4 regions of the Brevibacillus sp. BC25 genome follow, and region 1 is predicted to be linked to each of the others. Evidence: predicted binding sites of a transcription regulator. Region 1 holds the regulator's gene; each other region holds the start of a gene.

What was found. Region 1 encodes LexA, which represses DNA repair genes until DNA is damaged. Its sites were predicted from a motif close to CGAACATATGTTCG; they were not measured.
Region 2: a site for LexA is predicted at 2,363-2,376, ahead of PMI05_RS27255 (carbohydrate kinase). Genes of this name have one in related genera too.
Region 3: a site for LexA is predicted at 1,749-1,762, ahead of ruvC (crossover junction endodeoxyribonuclease RuvC). Genes of this name have one in related genera too.
Region 4: a site for LexA is predicted at 2,330-2,343, ahead of PMI05_RS00270 (DNA repair exonuclease). Genes of this name have one in related genera too.

Annotation. Positions count from the first base shown of each region.
Region 1 covers NZ_AKIX01000028.1:61,965-66,018, forward strand. Annotated here, with positions in the region: gene PMI05_RS06470 (UvrD-helicase domain-containing protein) at 1-259, opposite strand, end outside; gene crcB (fluoride efflux transporter CrcB) at 298-663, opposite strand; gene PMI05_RS06480 (DUF896 domain-containing protein) at 760-957, opposite strand; gene PMI05_RS06485 (LysM peptidoglycan-binding domain-containing protein) at 1,034-1,372, opposite strand; gene lexA (transcriptional repressor LexA) at 1,535-2,158, shown strand; gene PMI05_RS06495 (DUF456 domain-containing protein) at 2,209-2,694, opposite strand; gene PMI05_RS06500 (DUF4269 domain-containing protein) at 2,803-3,378, shown strand; gene PMI05_RS06505 (SOS response-associated peptidase) at 3,375-4,054, opposite strand, start outside.
Region 2 covers NZ_AKIX01000125.1:25,657-29,710, forward strand. Annotated here, with positions in the region: gene PMI05_RS27245 (VanZ family protein) at 1-212, shown strand, start outside; gene PMI05_RS27250 (pseudouridine-5'-phosphate glycosidase) at 290-1,216, opposite strand; gene PMI05_RS27255 (carbohydrate kinase) at 1,220-2,320, opposite strand; gene PMI05_RS27260 (MarR family winged helix-turn-helix transcriptional regulator) at 2,509-2,955, shown strand; gene PMI05_RS27265 (FMN-dependent NADH-azoreductase) at 3,091-3,717, shown strand; gene PMI05_RS27270 (DoxX family protein) at 3,793-4,054, shown strand, end outside.
Region 3 covers NZ_AKIX01000061.1:4,567-8,620, forward strand. Annotated here, with positions in the region: gene PMI05_RS17735 (BofC C-terminal domain-containing protein) at 1-21, shown strand, start outside; gene PMI05_RS17740 (hypothetical protein) at 107-1,192, opposite strand; gene PMI05_RS17745 (hypothetical protein) at 1,325-1,516, shown strand; gene ruvC (crossover junction endodeoxyribonuclease RuvC) at 1,822-2,322, shown strand; gene ruvA (Holliday junction branch migration protein RuvA) at 2,319-2,936, shown strand; gene ruvB (Holliday junction branch migration DNA helicase RuvB) at 2,941-3,939, shown strand; gene PMI05_RS17765 (DUF2905 domain-containing protein) at 3,936-4,054, shown strand, end outside.
Region 4 covers NZ_AKIX01000003.1:45,311-49,364, reverse strand. Annotated here, with positions in the region: gene PMI05_RS00275 (ATP-binding protein) at 1-1,176, opposite strand, end outside; gene PMI05_RS00270 (DNA repair exonuclease) at 1,173-2,300, opposite strand; gene PMI05_RS00265 (DJ-1/PfpI family protein) at 2,437-2,988, opposite strand; gene PMI05_RS00260 (M23 family metallopeptidase) at 3,194-4,054, shown strand, end outside.

The DNA of each region.
Region 1 (4,054 bases):
GTTTTCCTATGTATACTTGATCCAGCTCGTAGATTTCATCTTTCAAAAAATCCACTCTACCGAAATAAGGCTTCTCTCGACCCTGATCTTCGAGGTAGCGTAAATCCTTAGCCTTATTATAGTTAACGACCTGTTTCACATAGTCATCTGTTGCCTCGCGAATATCATTGCGAAGCTGCTCCATTTCTTCGTCGATCGCTGAAATTGTTTCATCCAGCTTTTTTTGTTCCCATTCATAATCACGATGCTGTGTACTCACATTCATTCCCCCTCACATGTATCGTGTCATTGGACGTATTAGGACCATTGCCTAGCCAACCATATTCCAACCGCACAAGAAAGTAGTCCGACTCCCAAACTGAGAAGAGCGTACAAAGTGCCACGCAACAGCTGACCTTCTCCCCAAAAAGAGACCACTTCCAAGGAGAAGCTAGAGAACGTCGTAAATCCTCCCATAACCCCCGTTGCAAATAAAAGATAGAGTGTCGGAGATAAAATGCCACGTTCTTTCCCCAGCACGAACAAGATGCCGATGATCAAAGATCCACAAACATTGGCGATCCAAGTTCCCCACGGCCATCCCGGCTGATTCGCAAGCAAAGACAATAGGTAGCGCAAAAGTGAGCCAACTGCTCCTCCAACCGCCACAGCTATCCACGCCATCGCTTTCCCTCCCTGAATATCAAAGCGTTATGTATGTCACAGAAAAAGACACCCTAGCGTCAAGCGAGGATGTCTGTCGTATCAGTAATTGTTATCTTACTGTTTTGGTTTATTTTCTTCAAGGTCTTCCACATAACGGATGGAATCCAAATTTGCTCTCAATGAAAGCTTAACAGCGTCAATGTACTTTTGGCGCAATGCTTTTTGTTCGAGCTTTTCCTCTTCGGTCAAACCTTCTTCGCGAGATTTTTTGACCAATTCGTTAATGCGTTTAATTTCTGCGTCAGATACCACTGCTGGTTCCTCCCACTCTGTAGTAGTGCCGCTTCATTATACCACATTCGAATGATCCCGCAAGACAGCCGAACACTTACGGAGTATCAGGAAGGATGAGAGTCTGACCTGGGTAAATCCTGTTGCTCTCTAAACCGTTCGCATCTTTAATTTCTATTATATAGTCGCGAACATCCATATGCTGATCTGCATTGTATTGAACAGCTAACGACCATAGGCTATCTCCAGATTGTACGGTTACTTCTATACCTTGTGGCTCCTCCATTGGCGAAGAAGCAAACACTAGTTCGGTCAATAAGTAAAAAAAGAGAGTAAATGTAATAAGAAACAAGAGAGCTTGTCCTCTCGTGATACCAAAACGAACACGACGTTCTTCTTTTTTCTCGAAACGATTTTGTTCTGTCGATGAATTCATAATAATGGCCTCCTCACAAACATACGTTCTGATCACTTGTAACCTCATGATAAATGAGAACATATGTTCATGTCAACAAAGAATCGAACTTATGTTTGTCGAACGCAAGCTCCCATGGTATAATATAGGAAAATATGTTCGAGAAATCAGGGGTGTCTTTCTATGTCAAAATTATCGAGTAGACAACAAGCCATCATCGAGTTCATACGAAAGGAAGTTCGTGATAAAGGATATCCTCCTTCTGTACGTGAAATTGGGGAGGCTGTTGGACTAGCTTCCAGCTCAACGGTACATGGGCATTTGGCACGCTTAGAGAAAAAAGGCCTCATTCGTCGAGATCCTACCAAACCTCGCGCCATCGAATTGCTATCAGATGAAGATCGTTTTCAAGACAATTTCGAAGACTCTGTCGTCCGTGTGCCAGTAATCGGAAAAGTAACCGCTGGACAACCGATCACTGCCATTGAGGATGTGGAAGAATACTTCCCGCTTCCAGACAATATCGTGACTTCTGACAAGGTCTATATGCTGCGCGTCTCCGGGAACAGTATGATTGATGCCGGGATTCTCGACGGAGATTACGTAATTGTTCGCCAACAGCACGTAGCGAACAATGGTGACATTGTCGTAGCCATGACAGAAGAAGACGAAGCAACCGTCAAAAGATTTTTCAAAGAAAAGAACCACTTCCGTCTCCAACCGGAAAATGCCACGATGGAACCGATCATTCTGGAGCATGTCACCATTCTCGGTAAAGTCATCGGTGTATATCGACTCATTCACTAATTTCCACGTAAAAAAGGACAGCCTCGGCTGTCCTTTTCGTTTTCCGTATGTTATCTGGCGACAAAAAACCAGATGATCATCGTAACTTGCAATATGACTTTTACGACCGCACTGCCCAAAAATCCGATCAGTGAGCCTACGCCCGCTTTCACTGCTCGCTCCATCGACTGCTTCTGCACCATCAACTCTACGAGGACGACGAATACGAACGGCAAGATCAACATACCAAACGGTGGGAATACGAAGATCCCGAGGATAATTCCAACCGCAGCAGCAATGGACGACCACTTGGACCCTCCGTACCTTTTTACGAAGTACATGTTCGTGAGCAAGTCAGCACCATAAAGTAGAATACTTAGAACGACCATTCCCCACCAAAAGGATGCGGGCAATCCCGCTCCTGGATCTGCAATGAAAAAGTGATAGAGCAAAAAGCCCGCCCACAGTAATATCGTATCAGGTAAAACTGGTAAAAAAATTCCTGCGATGCTTAGCAAGAACAATAACACAACCACTACCCACAAAAATATTTCCATCTACTACACTCCCTTCATCTAGGTATACGAGTGATTACCGATTTCGTTGCGTACTTATTCACTTTTGTCTAAACTATTTTAAAAGAAAGTAGACATGGAGGTAGTCTCTTGAGAAATTGGCATGATCTCTCTTACTTGAGCAGAGGAACGATGCGCCAAAAAGCGGCGTGGGAAGCGATTCAACAGACGCACATCATGGAGGTACTATCCGATTATCGTCCAGTGCTTGCCGGAACCATCCCATTAGACATTGACGTCAAGCAAAGCGATCTGGACATTATTTGCGAGAGTCATGATCTGGAACAGTTTGTGCAGGCAGTTCGTACAGCATTTGGCTGCTTGCCCGGATTTGAAGTGACACACCTAGATGTAAAAAGTACTCCCACGTGCGTTATTTCGTTTTTCACAGCTGACTTTTGGTTTGAATTGTTTGCTCAACCGGTAGCTGTCGAAAAGCAAAACGCCTATCGTCATATGGACATCGAAGAACGACTGTTAGACATAGGAGGCTTGGATGCGTACCAACATATCAGAGCTCTGAAGCAAAGCGGCATCAAAACAGAGCCTGCATTTGCTCAATACTTTCATATTCCGGGTGATGATCCATACGAGGCTTTGTTGCATTTGGAGCCGTTAACCGAACAGGAATTACGCCAAAGAGTTCAGCTCCTACGAAAGGATTAATCTTCAAACAAAGAACCGATCTCTACTTCTTGAATACAGGAAGGATCATCATTTTTGGGGCTTCCCACTTTAGTGGATACCGGATACACCATCATCTCGCTGGAATCATAGGGGGTAAACAGCGACTGGAGCTGCAACCGATCATACTTCTCCCGATCAAGCCACAAGTCCTCATCATCTTTCTTTAAGATGACAGGCATTCGCTCATGTATACTCTCGATGAGCTCATTCGCCTTTGTCGTAACAATCGTGCAGGTATGTACTTTTTCTCCCTCTTGATTCGTCCACGTATCATACAAGCCAGCAAAAGCAAATGGTTCCCCGGTATTCAACATGATCCGCATCGGTTGCTTCCCTGTGATGCCGTTCATCCACTCATAAAAGCTGTCAGCAGGAAGAATGCATCGCTTTCGGGCGAAAAGCTGTTTGAATGCGGGCTTTTCATTTAATGTCTCGCAACGCGCATTGATCATTTTGTAGCTGCTCTTCTCATCGGCAGCCCACGACGGCACTAACCCCCATCTCAACTGACCCATACGTCGCTCGCCGCGATCAGCAATAATCGCTGGAATGAACTGACCCGGTGCAATATTGTACCGTGGCTTTGCATCAAATGGAATGACTTCGATTTGGAACCGTTCCTTCCATTTTTCCAAGTTCGTTACGAGAGTAAAAC
Region 2 (4,054 bases), on a different contig from region 1:
TCGGCATTCCCGACAATGGAGACTCTAAGGGTGAAGCCAAAATCATCGTAGATGGACAAGAAATATCTCAGTTAAACGAACAATCCTATCAAGGGGCAGAGGCTTTGAGGGAGTTGCCTTTTAACGAGGTAAACGAAATTACCATTATCGTTTCCGGAAACGCTAAGCTGTGGGACGTTGGAATCCGTGGAATGCAACATTGGTGGGAGTGAGTAAAATAAACGAAACGAGCCCTAGAAGCGATTCTAGAGGCTCGTTTTTCTTTGACTGTTTTGTTGTTCAATCTCTCTTATTTACCTTGATTCGCTTCTTTCTGATAAGCTGCCGCGATTTTCGCAGCTACTTCAGCATTGTGTTTCACCAGCGCGATGTTCGTTGCCAAGCTCTTGCCTTCTGTCAGCTTTTTCACTTTATCGAGCATGAATGGCGTTACCTGTTTACCTGCAATGTTGTTTTCTTTTGCTTCTGCGAGTGCTTTCTGGATCACAGCCTCGATTTCCTGGTGATTCAGTGCATCAGATTCTGGTACTGGGTTCGCGATAATCATACCGCCTTTTAGTCCCAGATCCCATTTGGTGTTCATCATCTTACCGACTTCTTCCGGTGTATCGATGCGCATGTCTACGCCAAATCCGCTTTCGCGAGCGAAGAAGGATGGGAATTCATCTGTGCGGTAGCCCACAACTGGTACACCTTGTGTTTCCAAATATTCGAGTGTGCGGCCGATATCGAGGATCGATTTCGCACCTGCGCATACTACAGCTACATCTGTTTGCGCCAGCTCAGTCAGGTCAGCAGATACGTCCCAAGTGATTTCGCCTTCACGGTGTACCCCGCCGATACCGCCAGTTGCAAACATGTGGATGCCAGCCATCTCAGCTGCGATCATGGTAGCGGCTACTGTAGTCGCACCGATTTTACCGCTAGCCAAAATGTACGCGAAGTCGCGACGGCTTACTTTTGCTACATTTTTGTTCGTCGCAAACTCTTCCAGCTCGCTGTCAGTCAAACCGATTTTGATTTTGCCATCCATGATCCCGATCGTAGCTGGTACAGCACCGTTGTCGCGAATGATTTGCTCTACTTCTTTTGCCATTTCAATGTTTTGCGGATATGGCATACCGTGCGAAATAATCGTTGTCTCCAGAGCAACTACCGGCAGGTTGTTCTCCAGTGCGTGGCGTACTTCCTCAGTAAAGGTCAAATATTGTTTCATCTCTTATCGCTCCTTTTCGAATTGTTCTACGGCCAGTTCCAATTGTTCTGCTTTTAATAGAGGAGATACGGACTGCTCTGTTTGCAATGTCAGAGCGGATGCTGCCAATCCAAGGCGGCACGCTCTCTGGAAAGACTCTCCGTTTACAATGCCATACAAGATTCCCGATGCGAACGCATCTCCCGCACCTGTTACATCTACCACTTCCGTTGGATATGGAGACATATGCTCCTCAACGTCCTCGGATTGATAGTAAATGCCTTCTTCGCCCAAGGTCACGATGACGTGCTTGACGCCTCGTTCCCTGATCTTGCGGCAAGCCTCGGCGCATTCTTCGATCGTCGTGATCTTCATGCCAGCCATCAGCTCTGCTTCTTCGCGATTCGGCAAAATCGCTTCTACTCCGTCCAATTGCTGTGGGAGCTTCTTTGCTTTAATGGAAGAGACCGGGTCAACGAAGAGCAGGATGTTTTCCTCCCGGCATCGTTCGATGATGTAGGCCAAGCAGTCCGCCGGAATGTTTGTATCGATGAAAATCACGTGGGCAGCTGCAATGTGCGACCATTTTTCCGCGAACATCTCCGGTGTGAGAGCATCGTAAATATCCATGTTCGCCAAGGAAACAACCATCTCGCCATCAATATCGAGAAGCGCCGTATACGTTCCCGTCCGCTGTGTAGGCAGTCGCCACACTTGGCTGATGTGCACCCCGTGCTTTTTCGTCTCCTGCAAGAGCCATTCGCCTTCTTTGTCCTCACCAATGCTGGTAATGAGTGACGTATTGCAGCCAAGACGACCGAGGTTCTCCGCGATATTCCGTGCCACCCCTCCACACGATTCCATAATCGTTACGGGATTGGATGATTGTAGACGCACCTGTTGCTTGCCGCGTGCTTTGCGGTCCAGGTTTGCTCCACCGATACAAGCAATCATTCCTTCATCACGAAGTACATAAGCCCGTCCTTTGATTTCTCCGCGTTTGGTCAACTGTGCGATGTAGCCAGCTACCGCTGAACGTGAGATGCCAATCAGATCAGCCAGCTCCTGTTGCGTGATAAAAGGATTTTGCCGGATATGATGAAGGATCTGCATGTCTTTTTCCACGGTCATCCTCCTTTCTTCTGTTTCGCTTTCACAGCTCGTTTACAAACAAAAGTTTATCATAGGGACATTTGTTTGTACAGGCGTGTTTTTCATTTTATTTTTTATCTCAATTTGACAAATAGGAATATGATCATGTAGGATTATCTTAAATTAGAGATATCTAAATTTCGATATAAAGGAGGGTCCGTATGTCTAACAAACCACTGCGAAATGATCCCCTCGATCTTTTTGTAGTTTTATCAAGGTCATACAACTGGGTTACCGCTCACTCCAATCGTCACATTCGCGAGCATGGACTTAATCCAACTGAATTCGGGGTACTAGAGGTATTATTTCATAAAGGTCCTCAACCATTGCAGCAAATTGGCGAAAAAATATTGATCTCTAGCGGAAACATCACATACGTTGTGGACAAACTCGAAAAGAAGCAACTGCTTATTCGCAAGCCCTGTTCGGCAGACCGCCGCGTCATTTATGCGGAACTCACAGATAAAGGGCATCAATTCTTGTCCGAAATCTTCCCTCCTCATCAACTCGCCATTGAGAAAGCGATGGAAGGTCTCACACCAGAAGAACAACGTCAAGCAATCGAACTGCTAAAAAAGTTGGGACGTACTGCTCAGGCTACTTATTAGATGAGCAGTCCCCTCTCTCCACCACAATCGTTTTAAAAAAGTGTTGACAAAAGATCTGATACGTAATAATCTTAAAATCAAGATTTACACATTAAAAGTTAGTGACTTACTAATTGGAAGGGGAATAAAATTTTCATGAGTAAAGTACTTTTTATTAAAGCAAACGATCGCCCAGTTGAGCAGGCAACAAGCGTAAAGCTGTACGAAGCTTTCACCAAAACATACAGAGAAACACATCCAAACGATGAAATCGTTGAGTTGGATCTGTTTGCTGAAAACCTCCCTTATTACGGTAACGACATGCTGACTGCTATGTGGAAAGCTGGAAACGGCATCGAGCTGTCTGCTGATGAGCAAAAACGCGCTGACTTGGTTAACAAATACCTGAACCAATTTACAGGAGCAGACAAAATCGTATTTGCTTTCCCAATGTGGAACTTCACTGTTCCAGCTGTTCTGCACTCGTACATGGATTACCTCTCCCAAGCAGGCAAAACATTCAAGTACACAGCTGAAGGTCCAGTTGGTCTGATGGGCGACAAAAAAGTAGCTCTGTTGAGCGCACGCGGTGGCGTTTATTCCGAAGGCCCTATGGCTGAGATTGAAATGGCAAACAAATACGTTCGCACGATCCTCGGCTTCTGGGGCATCAGCAATGTATCCGAAGTGATCGTAGAAGGTCACAACCAATTCCAAGACAAAGCAGCTGAGCTCGTTGCAGCTGGTGTAGAAAAAGCAGCAAAACTGGCGGAATCCTTTTAAGGCCCGCCAGCCTTTTTGGACAAATATCTTAAAATAAAGATATACTAATTAAAAACAATTAAGGAGAGATGAAAAGTGTTGGATACTGGATTGTTATTGATTCGTTTGGTCATCGGTTTGACGTTTGCAGGTCATGGTGCGCAGAAGTTGTTTGGCTGGTTTGGCGGTTATGGTTTGAAAGGAACAGGTGGCTGGCTGGAGTCCATCGGAGTGAAACCTGGCGTAGCGATGGCCTTTGTTGCTGGATTCGCTGAACTCGTTGGCGGTCTGATGTTTGCGGCAGGCGTAGGTATCTGGGCAAGTTCTATTCTGCTTGCTTTCACAATGCTGGTTGCCA
Region 3 (4,054 bases), on a different contig from region 1:
TACCAATGGAGTGGCCAATGAAAACGGGTAGACCAAAAGAAATCCCTTTCGAGCCTTTCGTGTAACAAGCACGTATTGGATTGGAAAGGGATTTTTGTTTCCATTGCTATGGATTCAGCTCAACCGCAATGATTCGCCAGCGTTCCCCCGGTACTTCGCGGCGCAAAAGAAACTTCCATGTCCGTCGAAAATTACCACTATCCCGGGCGATGTATGTGAGTCGAACAGGAACCTCTATCAAGAAGGGGCCGCGTTCGTCTGACGGGATGACGATTTCTGACGATCGCACAGATTCGATCGCGGATAGCCCTTCAGGAAGTGAGAATCCGTCTGTTGTCATTCGCATCGCATGGGTGTCGTGCTCATGCAGAGCCGTGAGGAAATAGCCGACGAGCTCTTCAGGAGACGCCCCTTTTATTGTAGTCGCAAGTGCTCCGGAAGCCTTGAGAATCATCATGCTGTGACTGGGATCGGGCTCTGTGCGTCGATGGGTGGAGCTGCCGAAAAAGTGGATGCAAAAATGCCCGGGGAATTCATTTCCTTTAATCGCACCAGCGCCATGAGGCATTCCGTGCATGGATGCTGCAAAATAAGTTCCGTCTACTTCTACCAGAATGGCTCTGCGCTTCCACGACCATTTCCCCTGATAAATATTCTTCATGATCTGTGTATCTTTGCGTGTCAACGGTTGGACATCGGCATGGCGACTACCTGCTCTGCGCTGGACATCAAAACGTTGGCCTGTTTCCAAATCAATCACGGTACCGAACTCCATCCGTTTCAACGTTTTTTTCACCTGTTCCCAGGGAATGGCTTGCGCAAAATGGACGACCTCTACGGACTTGACCATTTCTTCAACCCGCTGGCGAACTTCCTTTGCCAATACATAACGACGAGGCATTTCTTTTTCATAAAGCTGGCCATCGTGATCGTATACATACGTTCGTTTTTTTACGGTCAATGTAGCACGTACCCAGTGCGGGTTATAGGAGGCGACTTCGGTAGTTGAGCCCAATAGTCGCCTCGTAAATTGCTTTTGATCACGGAAGGACATGGTCGTTTGGAAGGAGGACTCAGGTGACACCGAAACGGTGACCGTGATGTCATTCTTGACCTTGGCAAACACAGAGTGCGGCATTGACAGTGCGATTATGAAGAGGCATATACAAAAAATAAGGACTTTGCTTCGCAACAACCAACACCTCCACTGCTTATCGTTTCAATAAGATGTCTGGTTCATGTGGCGTAAATCTTGGTATCATAACACCATTGCTCTTACGCCATACTGATTTCATACGGTGATCGAAGGAGGAGTCTTTAGACCATGTCTACCATGCCTAGAGGTAGCTACAAAGACCAGTTCCATCAGCGTTTGTACGTTCAGTTGAACCAGGGGCACAACAAGCTCAATTACCAACAGATCAACAAGATCAAAGAGCACATGCAGAGTGGCGTAGACGACTATGCCCACATGCAGCATGATGTGTCGGATTCATTCGGAATGAACAAACACTAACAGACACCGTATAACCCGCTCCTTTAATGAGGAAGCGGGTTTTTTATAAGGTTGTTCAAAAAGTCGACTTTTGATCACGAAGTAATCCTGTTGGATAATACGACATCGAAAGAGACGTTCACCTTCAAAGTCCGGTGCTCATGTAGGTACCTACACTCCGCTCCTCCTTTTTCAGGTTCTCGCCACTTTCTCGGTGCTGAAAAGTCGACTATTTGAACTTGATTATAAAATGGAAATACACGTTCGCTTTTCGGATGCTTTGTGTTACAGTAGAGAGTAGAATCTTTGCTCACGGAGAGTGGACTATGCGCATTTTAGGAATTGACCCTGGCATTGCGATTGTTGGCTTCGGCGTTGTGGATAAAGAGGGCAGCCAATTGCGTCCCGTCCAATATGGAAGCATTCAGACAGAAGCAGGATTGCCAGTGCCACTTAGATTGAAACAGATTTTTGAGGCGATGCAGAGCCTTCTGGAAACATATCGTCCCGATGAAATGTCCGTCGAAAAGCTCTTCTTTAATAAAAACGTGACGACGGCCTTTACAGTCGGTCAAGCGCGAGGGGTTATTATACTTGCAGCAGAGCTGGCTGGTGTGCCGGTCTATGAATATACCCCAATGCAGGTCAAGCAAGCCGTGACTGGATACGGGGGAGCAGAGAAGAAGCAAATACAGGAAATGACGAAGCTTTTATTGCGGTTAAAAGAAGTACCAAAGCCTGACGACGTGGCGGACGCATTGGGCATTGCTATTACGCACGCACAGTTTCGCGCGTTCATTTCCATTTCGGAAGGGGTTCAGAAATGATTGATTTTGTAGAAGGTACACTTAGTTATCTCGATTCGGAATACATAGTTATCGAAACGGGCGGAATTGGTTATCGACTGTTTTGTCCAAACCCGTATCAATTCGTTCGAAATGAAGGCAGCAAAACTAAATTGTTTACCCACCACCATGTGCGGGAGGATGCCATTCTGCTGTACGGTTTCGCTACCCGTGACGAACGCGATTTATTCCGCAAGCTGCTTGATGTTAGCGGAATCGGTCCAAAGGGCGGATTGGCCATTCTGGCTGCGGCGACGCCTGAGCAGCTGGTGATGGCGGTTCAACAGGAGAATGTTACCTATTTGACGAAATTTCCGGGGATTGGGAAAAAGACAGCCCAGCGCATTATCCTCGATTTAAAGGATAAATTGGTAGGGTACACACCATCTGCGATTTTGACTGTTGCAGCGGGTGATTTGACAGCAGGCGAGCAAGCTGTGTCTGCACTGAACGAAGCACTCGATGCATTGACTGCACTGGGTTACTCTGATGGTGAACTGCAAAAAATCAGAAACACGCTGTCTGAGAAATCAAAAGAGGGCGATGGTGTAGAAAAGCTCATCAAACAAGGGCTTGCGTTGCTCATGAGGGGGTAGGATTTTGGATTCTCGGATCATCACGACGCATATGAATTGGGAAGAAGATGCGGCGGAGCTGAGCCTCCGTCCTCGCTATTTAAACGAATACATCGGTCAACAGCACGTGAAGGAAAACCTGAAGATTTTTATTGAAGCAGCCAAAATGCGGAAAGAGTCGCTGGATCATGTACTGCTGTATGGTCCGCCTGGTCTAGGGAAGACGACCTTGTCGCAAATTATCGCAAATGAGCTGGGTGTGAATATCCGCACGACGTCTGGTCCGGCAATTGAGCGTCCGGGTGATTTGGCAGCGATTTTGACGAATTTGCAAGAAGGGGATGTCCTGTTTATTGACGAGATTCACAGGCTCAACCGAAGCGTCGAGGAAGTTCTATATCCGGCTATGGAGGATTTTGCGCTGGACATTATTATCGGTAAAGGGCCAAGTGCTCGCAGCGTCCGTTTGGATTTGCCGCCGTTTACATTGGTCGGGGCCACGACGCGAGCTGGCATGCTGTCTGCGCCGCTTCGAGATCGCTTTGGGGTTGTAAATCGCCTCGAGTTTTATACAGTCCCGGAACTGACCTTTATCGTTTCCCGTGCAGCCGACATCCTGCAGGTCGTCATTCGAGAAGGCGGAGCAGAGGAGATTGCCAGACGTTCACGGGGAACACCCCGGGTGGCAAACCGTTTGCTGAAGCGGGTTCGCGATTTTGCTCAAGTAAAAGGCGAAGGTGTCATTACAACAGAGATTGCCAAAGAAGCGCTGGAAAGATTGCAAGTGGATACCTGCGGTCTGGATCATATCGACCATAAACTATTGCTAGCGATTATTGATCGCTTTGACGGCGGACCGGTTGGACTGGATACGATCGCAGCAACAATCGGAGAAGAGTCGCAAACGGTGGAAGATGTTTGTGAGCCATACCTCATGCAGATTGGCTTCATGCAGCGGACGCCGCGGGGGCGTGTTCTCACTCCGAGTGCGTACCAACACTTTGGTCGGGAGATGAAATCGTGAATCCTATAGCCAAGCTACTTATTATTGGTGGTGCTGCATTAATCGTAATCGGTCTTTTGTGGCAGGTAGGAGGCAGATTTTTGCCACTGGGGCGTTTGCCGGGAGATATCGTGGT
Region 4 (4,054 bases), on a different contig from region 1:
AACGGGATGCCCACTCACGAAACCGATTAACCCGAGAACAGACAGTATCCCTGCTCCGCCCCACATGAGTGCAGCTCCCCTCTTTCTTTTCGCCTGATTGCCTTGTCGGGTGCTGCGTGAGGCTGTACTTCGCGGACTTGTAGAAAGGGCCGATACAGCCAATGTCGCCAAACGAATATGCAAAGCTTCTCGCTGTTTGAGCAATTGTGTGCCTTTTTCATAATCGTGTTGTAAGGGTATGAGCTGGTCATCACTCAGTTGTACGGCTTCTGTCGGCATGTTTACCTCAGTGAAGCCACGTCTTGCCTCTTCGTGAATAGCCAACTCAGCCTCAGAGCGAGCTGTTTGCTCCCACCACGCCCAGTCTTGTTGACTGACAGGAGCATGACTTCGTTGCCAGCGTTCCTGCAACGCTTTTGCTTGTCCGGTTGAGCGCTCTAGACGCTGCTGCAATCGGCTGCGCCGCTGCTCTAATTGCTGACATTCTTCTGTGGCTTCCGCTATTTGCAGCGTCAGTTGGCTGATCGTTCGCCATGCTGCCTTTGCGTTTTCCTTCTCCTGCTCTTTTTGCGCCACCTTCGTAGCGGCTTTTCCCAAAAGTGTATTTTCGGCCCGTTCTTTCTTGCCGATGACCGCAACCTCCCGATCCAGCTCCGCCAAAATTTGTTGGACAGCCGGATTGGCTTCTTCCGCAGTCGTAAAAGTCGGAATCAAATGCTCAGCCGCTTGAAGCGGTTCCCTCCTGATCCACGTCAAATCCGTAAATAAACTGCGTGTAAGGCCCGTATGCTTTTCGATAAAATTCCGTTCCTTGCGTCTGTCTTCCAAATAAAGCTCAGTCATTTCCGTCCATTCGGGGTCCAAAAAGAGGCGCGCCTCCTCCCGTTCCTTCGTCAACTGACGATGCAGGCGATAGGTTTTGCCCGCTAATTTGTACGTAATGATCGTTTCGTACGCACCACTCTGCCACGGACGGTATTTTTCATATTCAGGCAAGTATCTTGCTGATTTGACGTAATCGCGCTTCATTCCATACAAGGCAGCGAAAATACCTTGTAGGATCGTTGATTTTCCTGACTCATTGGGGGCATAAAACAGATTGATGCCTGGAGCAAAACGAAAGGTAGCATCCTGCCATTTTCCGAAGCCCCCCAGCACTAGCTCCTCAATTTTCATCGAATGGTCCCTCCAATCCGCGCCAAAGCCTCTTGCTTGGCTAACCTGACGATTTCTCGCTCGTCCTCATTTTGGGCACGGGACTCCGCCTCTGCCAGCTTGGAAAGCCATCTCCCCCAGACACCACCCTCTGCGATCAGCTTGTCCTCATCTACATCAGGCCAGGTCCGGTCTGTCAGCTGCAGCATAAAAAAACGGGAAAATCGCTGTTGAAGGACGGACAAGGGAGGCTGAAAATGCGCAGCACGTTCCCCTGTCAGCGTGATGTACATCAGATCGGAATCCTGTTCCTCTGCGAGTTGCTGCTCCATCCGGTCAATGAGCTGCTCAGTGGTTTCGACTCCTTTCCCTTCGATTTCCAGCTTTCGAATTTTACGTGACTGGACAGGAATCTCCGTGAGCTGCAATCTGCCATCATGATCCAGCTCTCCATACAAAACATTTCGTTCTCCCACTTCCTTACTCGTCAATCCTTCTGGAGAGCCTGGGTAAGCTGCGAGCGGTTGTTTTTTGACGGGATGCATGAATTGCTCCGGCTTGTGGATGTGTCCCATCGCAACATAGTCCATGCCCGTCTGTACGAGCTGCTGCAAGGTAACAGGCGCATACGGATGATGCTCTTCGTCTCCTAAATTGGAAAGCACACTAGCATGCAGAACCATCAGATGATGGGCATACCCTTCCAATTTGCCTGGAAACGTATCGAGTGGCGACTCGTACACATGTGGCTGCCCGAAGCCCCAGCCGTAGATTACACACGACTTTTCGGGAAATTCGTACACACCCCACTCCGGTGTAAACCAGTAGACGTTCCCTGGCCATTCCAATGTTTGATAAAACGAATCCGCTCGCCACGGATCGTGATTGCCAGGTGCGATCACGACAGGGATTGGTGCGATGCTGGCAAAAAGATCACGTAAAAACATCGCAGTTGATCGTCTTCCCCCGTGGTATTCGAGCAAATCTCCGGCAATGAGCCAGAAGTCTGCTTCCTTTTCCCGAACGAGGTCACCGATTCTTTTCATCGTTTGACGAAAATCATCCTGACGTAGCTCGTATCGCTCCCCCAACATTTGAAGCGGCGCATCCAGATGGACATCCGCTGTATGAATAAATGACAGCACGATCAAATCCACTCCTCACATGAAACAGACGAACATACTTTCCCTTTATGATACAGAGGAAAAGGCTGGATGAAAAGCATCTGTCAGAACGAAAAAACTTCCGCCAGCAATGACGGAAGTTTGGAGGACTTGGTTTTTACTTGAGCAAACGGAGGAATTCACGCATGAAGCCTGGCAAGTCTGGCCATGCATGTCCGGAAACAAGATTGCCATCGACATGGAGCGTTTCTGTTTGGTAGATCGCCCCGCACGCTTCTACATCAGGTCTGCATGCCTGGTAAGCTGTGATTTCACGTCCAGCTAAGTGTTCGCGAACAATGGTCAATACTTGAGAGCCATGGCAGATGGCTGCGACTGGCTTGTTCGTCTCGAAAAAGTGCGCCACAATCGGCTTCAGGTGCTCATTGAGCCTGATATGCTCAGGTGCTCGTCCACCGGGAATAATCAAGGCGTCAAACGCTTCAGGGTTAATGTCTGAGAATGCAACATGGGCGGGAAGCTGATAAGCTGGCTTTTCTGTGTATGTCTCACTGTGTGCTTCGAAATCATGGCAAACGGTGTGCAGGGTTTTCACGCTTGGTGCTGCAATGACCGTTTCATACCCTTCTTCCGAGCAGCGGTAATACGGATAGAAAACCTCCAGTGCCTCTACAGCGTCGCCTGTTACAATCAACACTTTTTTGCTCATCACACAGCCTCCTCAGGTCGATTTTTAAGGAATCACTCCTCCTGATTTCAATTCTTTGGCTGTACGGTGTGCTCCTGCCTCCTTTCCTGCAAATTTACAAAACTTTCCTCGCCAACAGCCAAAAAGCTTTCCAAAAGTATCTTGGATAATCCACTCCAACTGGTAGAAACTACAACAAAAGACTACGAGGCAGGAGGGAGACGGCATGCGAGTTTTCCGCCTAATCATTCAGATCAGCTTGTGCGTGGTTGCAGCTATTTCACCACTAGAATCCGTCGCCGGAGTTGCTCCGTCCGCCAATGAGCAAGACCCGGTTCTTCTAGAGCGCTTGCAAGTTTTTTTGCGCTTGGAATCGATGTACGGCATTCCGTGGAATTATTTAGCGGCCATTGATCAATACGAGCGAACCATGAAAATACGCCGGAAGAAGCAGGAGCAAGAAAACGTTTCGCGGCTAACAGCTGTGGACATTCCAAGCGAACGTTGGGCAGGTGCATTCAATCCTGATGCAGAGGATACGAATCCGGTATCCATCCATTTTTTTAAAGGGATCGGAATCGATGGAGATGGCGATGGTGTCGCAGATCGTCATAACGATCTCGATGCACTCACTACCTTGGTTCACTACCTATCCCAATACGGCTTCTCCCACGAAGATTGGCAAATTGGTCTCTGGTCGTACTACCAGCGGGATCGTTCCGTGAAGACGATCAGGCAGTTCGCGCAGGTGTATGCAAAGTATCAACATCTGGACCTAGATGAGCGGCATTTTCCTATCCCCGCGAGGTACGAATACAGCTACCGTAGTACATGGGGTGCTCCGCGCGGCTGGGGTGGGCGTCGTATCCACGAGGGGACCGATATTTTTGCGAGTCACGGCACCCCTGTACTCAGCACAGCCTACGGAGTCATTGAGGTAATCGGCTGGAACAGGTATGGCGGATGGCGAATCGGCATGCGTGACATGGGCAATGTGTACCATTACTTTGCACATCTGTCCTCCTTTAAAAAGGGAATGAAGCCGGGTGACATTGTGGAGCCAGGAGAAGTCATCGGATATATCGGC